DNA from 2 places in the Klebsiella scottii genome. Region 2 is predicted to be linked to the other one. Evidence: predicted binding sites of a transcription regulator. Region 2 holds the regulator's gene; the other holds the start of a gene.
The links. Region 2 encodes Fur, which represses iron uptake genes when iron is present. Its sites were predicted from a motif close to ATAATAATGAGAACNACTATCAA; they were not measured.
Positions count from the first base shown of each region.

Region 1: the regulator Fur is predicted to act here: its motif matches at 2,025-2,047, upstream of fhuE (ferric-rhodotorulic acid/ferric-coprogen receptor FhuE).

Region 1 is NZ_JARXNI010000020.1:1,885,513-1,889,612, forward strand. It holds gene fhuE (ferric-rhodotorulic acid/ferric-coprogen receptor FhuE) at 1-1,909, opposite strand, end outside; gene QFI97_RS16510 (YncE family protein) at 2,344-3,414, shown strand; gene QFI97_RS16515 (DeoR/GlpR family DNA-binding transcription regulator) at 3,591-4,100, shown strand, end outside.
Region 2 is NZ_JARXNI010000020.1:2,710,516-2,714,615, reverse strand. It holds gene chiP (chitoporin ChiP) at 231-1,634, shown strand; gene QFI97_RS20425 (ChiQ/YbfN family lipoprotein) at 1,682-2,014, shown strand; gene fur (ferric iron uptake transcriptional regulator) at 2,094-2,546, opposite strand; gene fldA (flavodoxin FldA) at 2,839-3,369, opposite strand; gene ybfE (LexA regulated protein) at 3,520-3,813, opposite strand; gene ybfF (esterase) at 3,947-4,100, opposite strand, start outside.

The sequences.
Region 1 (4,100 bases), 830 kb from region 2:
GATAGCGCGTGAAGAGCTTAAGCTGCGTTTGCGGCGCAAAGCTGTTATAACGACCGCTGCTGTCGGTGGCGACATAGCGCGTGGCGCTGAACGTCAGCTGCATATTGTCGCTGACCGCGCCGTTGACCTCCAGCTCCGCCCCTTTGCTGACCGCGCCTTTTGCCGCGCGGTAGGCCTGCTCGCTGGAGCCGTTCACAAACTCGCCGCTTACCGCCTCGGGCGCATTCTCCTGCTCAATGCGGAAGATGGCGAAGCTGGTCGTCAGCCGGCTATCCAGCCAGTCGGCCTTCAGCCCGGATTCATAGTTCTTACCGGTTATCGGCGACAGCCATCCGCCATCCGCCGAACGTTTGGTCTGCGGGGAGAAAATTGAGGTATAGCTGGCGTATGCCGACAGGCTCTCCGTAATGTCGTAAACCACGCCGCCGTACGGCGTCACGTTGTATTTACGCATATCGCCGCTGCTGCCGTTGGCGCTGTACTGGGTGTAGCGCGCGCCGACGATCAGCGATAGCGGGTCGGCGAGCGAGAACCGGGCGGCGGTATAGGCCGATTTCTGCCGCACGATATCATCCGCATTCAGGTACCAGTCCCCCCACTCCGGCTGCGCCACGCTGCCGTTCCAGCCGTTATTAAAGACCCCGAGCTGCTCGCTATCCATCGGCCCGTCCTGGCTAAAGCTGGCGTTATGCTGGCGGCTGTAGCTGGCGCCGGCCATCAGCTGGTGCTGGCGACCCAGCAGCTCAAACGGCCCGCTGGCATAGGCATCGAAGGAGTCGAGGGTTCGCTTGCCGCGATCCTTGCTTCCCCAGCCGCTGGCGCCTTCGCCGGTATCGGCATCGGGATTCCCCATCACATACAGCAGCGTGTCGTTCAGGGTCTGTTCGCCGTGGGTGCCGTTGAAGCGGAATGACCAGCCGTTATCCCACTCCTGCGTCAGGCCGGCAAATACCTTGCGGGATTCAATGGCGTAGCGCGTCCAGTCCGCCGCGGTGTTGGTGCTGCGGTCGTAGTGGGTCCGCGAACCGTCGCTATACAGGCTGGGGAGACCACCCCACGTCGGATTGCCGGTATTCGACTTCTGATAGTCCCAGCCCAGCGACAGGTGGGTACTATCCGTCAGGTCGGCATCCACGACGCCGTAGAGAAACTTTTTGCTCTTATGGTAGCGGTCCAGCCAGCTATCCTGATCCTGATAGCCGGCAATCACTCGCCCACGCACGCTGCCGTCGGCATTGAGCGGAGCCGACAGGTCGCCAACGTAGCGCTGCTTATTCCAGCTGCCGTAGCTGGCGCTCACGTTCCCGGTCAGGGTTTTGCTGTCCGCCTTTTTACGCACCATGTTCACCGTGGCGCCGGGGTCGCCCGCGCCGGTCATCAGGCCGGTCGCGCCGCGAACCACTTCGATGCGATCGTAAATAGCGGTATCTTCCTGCGCATCGCCGTAGTTCCAGGCATCGCCTAGCGAGGTGGGAATATCGTCGTAGGCGAAGCTGGTGACTTCAAACCCTCGCGAATAGTAATACGAACGCTCGCTGTCGATCTGCTGCGAGGAGACGCCGGTCGCGTTGGTCAGCACATCGTCGATGGTCTGCAGATTTTGATCCTTCATGCGCTGCTGGGTCACAATCGTAACCGACTGCGGCACATCGCGGGGAGCCAGCAGCATCTTCGTCCCCGCACGGGTGGTTTTTGCCGCGTAATCCTGCTGCTCCTCGGGCGCATTTCCCGCGCTGCCGTAGACCACCATATCCTGCTGCGTCCCGGTCGCCGTTCCTTCATCCTTCTCCGCCGCCTGCGCGGGGTGAGCAAAGGCCTGGATCGCCAGCGCCAGCAGTGAAACGGTAAATGGTTTAGATAAACTCTGTGCAGGCGGTCTACCGCCTGTGCCCCTGTCGTTGAAAAACATAAATTTTCCCATCAGGAATTATTATTGTGAGTGACGTTATCTCGCTCACCGCAGCGCTGAAAAATCGCTCTTTGTCAGCAGATTGAAGGCGGCATACGGCGCGAGAAAACAACAAATGAGAATGGGAATAATAATTATTTGCCTTATTTATCGCAGGCTATTTTGTCAGTTAAATGTAAGCAAGTGTATACTTTTTGTAAATCAACAACCTGACATCATCGCGAACCGGATCTGCCGCAGGACTGTGCGGAAACGAACGCGAAAATAGCCGCTTCGTCGTCCATCCTCGTGCCGGTTCGGGCGCTCAGGGCCGCACCTGAGGCCGGGATGATTTGCGCCCGCAGCATAAATGATTATGATTCTCATTCTTGTTTTTTACGTTCCCGCTGCGGCTTTGCCCTGCGGGAGTGATTTATCCAATGATGGGGTTCAGAATGAAATCGTTATTTGGCCCGCGTAAATCAGCGCTGTGCGCTGCGCTTCTCTCCGCGTTAACCCTAACGGCGTGGCAGGCTTCGGCCGAGGAGACGCCGCCTGCCAAAGCGCCCGCGTCATTAAGCCAACGTACGCTGGGCGATGGTTTGTACGAGATGGCCTATTTGCCGGCGCAAAGCGCGCTCGTTGTCGCCAGCGCCCAGGGATTTAAAGCGGTTAACGGCGGCATGATCTACCGGCTGGATCCCGCCACGCTGGCCACTAAGGCTGAAACCCATACCGATTTGAAGAACTTCGGCATGGCGGTCGCGGATGACGGCAAGGCGTTCTACACCACCAACTCGCTGGACGGCGGGGTATCCAAAGTGGATGCGCAAAGCGGTAAGGTGCTACAGCGCCTGATGTTCGTCGGTCAGGATAAGGACGGCGACCCTATCGGCGCCCGTGAAGTGCTGTTCCACAATAACCAGCTGTTTATTGGCCGCGTAGCCGATCCGGGTTTTATCTCCATCGTAGATGCGAAAACCATGACCCTGAAGGGCCGGATTGATAATGCCGGGAAGTGGGTGACGGGACTGATCTACTCCCCGCTCACCGATCGCATTTATGCGGCAAACGGCGGCGGGGAAATTCTGGTGATTAACCCGGCAAGCCACAAAATTGAGCAGCGCTGGACCCCGGGCGACGGCAAAGAGTACCTGTTCCTCAATCTGGCGGAAGATCCGGCCACCGGCCGCCTGTTTGTTACCGATGATTCCAAGGCCAAAACGACGCTGGTCTTTGATGAACGTACGGGTAAGGTCATTAAGCGTATCGACGGCGATGCGCTGGGTATTAAGTTCAGCGCGAAGCGCAATGAGGTTTATATCAGCCAGCGCGAATCGAAGAAGGTACTCCAGCTGGACGCCACCACCTATGCGCTGAAAAATGCGTGGTCGTTCGCCAGCCATCCGAACAGCCTGCTGCTCTCCCCTGATCAGGACACTCTTTACGTCAGCATCAAGCAGGATTTCAATGAGGATAATTCCACCAAGGGCCCGGACAGCGTTGCCCGCATTAAGCTCAACTGAGTTTTCACCGCTTTCCGGCACCTGACGATCGGGCTAAGGGGAAAATAACCGCTTCCCCTTAACTAACAAGCCCCGCCCCCCGTCACGCTGCGCCCGCTTTCGCCGGTGCGGGATTTCTTTTGCCGCAAAATGCTGTATTATGCGATTTATTGCAGCATTTTGCAGGATTAAAGACCGTGCACAAAACCGCCAGACAAAAATACCTACTTGATATTATTAGCGAAAATGGGCAGGTCAGCATCAGCGAGCTGGTAGATAAGCTGCAGGTTTCCGCAGACACCATTCGTCGCGACCTGACCGATCTTGAAAAGCAGGGGCTGGCGCAAAAGAATCACGGCGGCGCCATCGCCCTCGATCTGTCGGCGATGAACCGCCAGGGCAGAAATGCCCTGCTGCCAAAAACGAAGCAGCGCTTAGGTAAAATGGTGGCGGAGAAAATTCCCTCCGGCTCGACGATCTTTTTAGATGCTGGCAGCACCGTGCTGGCCGTCGCCAGCCACATCAAAGGGCCGATGACCGTTATCACCACCTCTTTAGATATCGCCCAGCACTTCAGCGACCGGGCGGATATTCAGCTGATTCTGTTAGGCGGCAGATGGGATATGCAGCAGCGCCTGTTTGCCGGCAGCGCAACCCTCGCGCTGCTCGCGCGCTATCGGGCTGATATCGCCATCCTCGGCGCCTGC
Region 2 (4,100 bases):
CCGCGCTAAATGTACGAAATCCCAGGCTGTAACAAAAAGACATAGATTATGTGCGCTTTGTCATAATCTTAAGCTTTGGTCGGCGAAAGAGATTGATAATTCGCGTCACGAAAAATAGTCTATCCAGAGTGGATATGCGGATTTTTACCGCACCGCTTTTTAGCAGTCTTATTTATTTTTCGCGGCTTGCCTTTGGCTCCGCGTTTTAAAACGTCAAAGAGGATATGCACATGCGTACGTTTAGTGGCAAACGTAGTACGCTGGCGCTGGCTATTGCCGCCGTCACCGCGATGTCGAGCTGGATCGTTGTTCCGCAGGCCAGCGCAGCAGGTTTTATTGATGATTCCACGTTAACCGGCGGTATCTATTACTGGCAGCGTGAGCGCGACCGTAAAGACGTCACCGACGGCGATAAGTACAAAACCAACCTTTCGCATTCAACCTGGAACGCCAACCTGGATTTCCAGTCCGGCTATGCTGCCGATATGTTTGGTATTGACGTGGCTGCCTTTACCGCAATTGAAATGGCGGAAAGCAGCGAAAGCGGTCACCCGAACGAAATTGCCTTCTCCTCAAGAAATAAAGCCTACGACGAAGATTACTCCGGCGACAAGAGCGGGATTAGCCTCTATAAAGCGGCGGCAAAATTTAAGTATGGCCCGGCGTGGGCGCGCGCTGGCTATATTCAGCCAACCGGGCAAACGCTGCTGGCTCCGCACTGGAGCTTTATGCCGGGCACTTATCAAGGTGCCGAAGCCGGAGCCAACTTTGATTACGGCGACTCTGGCGCGCTGAGTTTCTCCTACATGTGGACGAACGAATACAAAGCGCCGTGGCACATTGAGATGGATGAGTTCTATCAGAACGATAAGAAGACGAAAGTCGATTATCTGCACTCTCTGGGCGCCAAATATGATTTTAAAAATGACCTCGTGCTGGAAGCCGCGTTTGGCCAGGCTCAAGGCTATATCGACCAGTATTTTGCTAAGGCCAGCTATAAATTTGACGTCGCCGGCGCTCCGTTAAGCACCAGCTATCAGTTCTACGGTACCCGCGATAAGGTCAGCAACGGCGGCGCGAACGATATTTATGACGGCACCGCCTGGCTACAGGCGCTAACCTTTGGCTACAAGGTTGCCGACGTGCTGGACCTGCGTCTGGAAGGCACCTGGGTGAAGGCTGAAGGTCAGCAGGGCTACTTCCTGCAGCGTATGACTCCAACCTACGCATCCTCTAACGGTCGCCTGGACGTGTGGTGGGATAACCGCTCAGACTTCAACGCCAACGGCGAAAAAGCCGTGTTCTTCGGCGCCATGTACGACATGAAAAACTGGAATATGCCGGGCTGGGCGTTTGGCGCGTCTTACGTTTACGCGTGGGATGCGAAACCAGGCAAAATGGCGACGCCCGATGCGTACTACAACGCGGACAAACGTCTGGAAGAGTCGGCCTACAGCCTCGATGCCATGTATACCGTGCAGGACGGCCGGGCGAAAGGAACGCTGTTCAAACTCCACTTCACTCAGTACGACAACCACTCCGATATTCCAAGCTGGAGCGGCGGTTACGGCAACATCTTCCAGGATGAGCGCGACGTGAAGTTTATGGTTATTGCCCCGTTCACTATTTTCTGATGCCGTAGCGGCGGGCGTAAGCCTGCCGCCAGCCCGTGAGGTTGATTATGAAGAAGCTATTGCTCATCGCCATCATGGCATCGGGTCTGGTGGCCTGTACGCAGTCACCGGCGCCAAAAGAAGATACTAAATTGAAGGATGCCTACAGCGCCTGCATCAATACGGCAGAAGGGAATCCGGATAAAGTTCAGGCGTGCCAGAGCGTGCTGAACGTTCTTAAAGAGGATAAGCAGCATCAGCAGTTCGCTAATCAGGAAAGCGTGCGCGTGCTGGATTATCAGCAGTGTATCCTGGCGACCCGCACCGGCAACGATCAGGCGGTGAAAGCCCGCTGCGACCAGATCTGGAAAGAGATCCGCAGCAACAATACCCGGCCCTGATTTCCCTCGTACTCCGTATTTGCGGGCATAAAAAAAGCCAACCTGCGGGTTGGCTTTTTGCTGCTTACGCTGCGGGAAACTATTTTTCCACCGCGTCGTGCGCGTGTTCATCTTCGCGGCAATCGCCTTCTGCACAGTGGCCGTACAGGTACAGGCTGTGGTTGGTCAGGCGGATACCGTGACGGTGGGCAATTTCACGCTGACGCGCTTCGATGGAGTCATCGCTGAATTCGATCACTTTGCCACAATCGAGGCAAATCAGATGATCGTGATGATGCTGCTGCGTCAGTTCGAAAACGGATTTACCGCCTTCAAAATTATGGCGGGTAACAATGCCGGCATCATCAAACTGGTTCAGTACGCGATAAACGGTAGCCAGACCGATCTCTTCACCCATGTCGATCAGGCGTTTGTATAAATCTTCCGCGCTGACGTGATGGTTATCCGGCCCCTGCAGCACTTCCAAAATTTTTAATCGTGGAAGTGTGACTTTCAGGCCAGCCTTCTTCAATGCGGTATTGTTGTCAGTCATGCGGAATCTGTCCTGTTGCTAAACGATCTACTTCCATTAGCGGAAGTAATACAGAGAATCACCCGATGTAATGCGTCTCATTATAGAACTGCCATGATGAAATGAAAACCGCAAGCATCGAGCCTTGTATGCTGTCAAAAACGAGGCACACGCTACAAACTGTGTCACGTCTCCTCGTTAAATCAGAGGACATTGTACAGATATGTGATTAAAAGTTAAAAACTTGTAGCTATTAGTTTTATTGCTTTTACCTATCAATACGGCGATACCCGAAGGTAGCGCCGTTTAACGATCAGGCGTTTTTGATTTCTTCGAGATGCAGTTCTTCAGAAATCTGTTTAACCCACTTCTCTACGCGCTCGTTGGTCAGCTCAGGCTGACGGTCTTCATCGATAGCCAGACCGACGAAATGGTCGTCATCGGCGAGACCTTTAGAGGCTTCAAAATGGTAGCCTGCAGTCGGCCAGTGGCCGACGATGGTTGCGCCGCGCGGTTCGATGATGTCGCGAATGGTACCCAGCGCGTCACAGAAGTATTCAGCGTAGTCTTCCTGGTCGCCGCAGCCAAACAGGGCTACCAGCTTACCGTTGAAATCGACCTCTTCCAGCGTCGGGAAGAAATCATCCCAGTCACACTGCGCTTCACCGTAGTACCAGGTTGGGATGCCCAGCAGCAGAATATCATGACCTTGCAGGTCTTCTTTGCTGCTTTTGGCAATGTCGTGAACATCAGCAACATCTTTACCAAGCTGCTTTTGGATCATTTTTGCAATATTTTCGGTGTTGCCGGTGTCGCTGCCAAAAAAGATGCCGATGATTGCCATGAGTAAAATAACCTCTTGAAACTTAATGATGTGGTAGTGGCGTAATGCCCGCAGATAACGGCAATCATAGCAGAACAGGGAAGGGCGCGGAAACAGCAATCACACCCGACTGCACACTCTGCTACATGAAAGTGTTGTTTTTGAGGTTTCTCAGACTTTACCCTGGCTATGCAGGGCTGCCAGCTGGTTCATCAACATCTCTTCAATCAGATCGCTACGGTTCATATTACGGGCATCAGCTAACTCGTTGAGCGCATCAACCGCTTCAGCGTTGAGCTTGAGCTCCACGCGCCTTAAGCCGCGAACTTTGTCGCGTTTAAGCTGGTTGCGTTTATTGATGCGCAGCTGCTCGTCGCGCGAAAGCGGATTGGTCTTTGGTCTACCCGGGCGACGCTCGGTTGCGAACAAATCTAATGTCGTACGGTCCGTTTGTTCTTTTGCCATGATTCAGAGTGACTTCGGGGAAACGAGTTGTCGGGCCATTGCCGACACAGATAGCGCGCCATAATACATCAGGCGAACCGCTGCGCCAACGACCGCAGGCATTCTGCGGCGCGGTCGGGCAGTTTTTAGCCAGTTATGCCGCTAAAAAGGAGAGATATCGACGAATTGCGCGCAATACCGCTTCCGGTTTCTCCGCATGGACCCAATGGCCCGCGCCGGCAATCACGTGCGCGCGGGCCTGAGGGAACTGAGCCAGCAGCGCGTCGCGATATTCATCGGTCACGTAG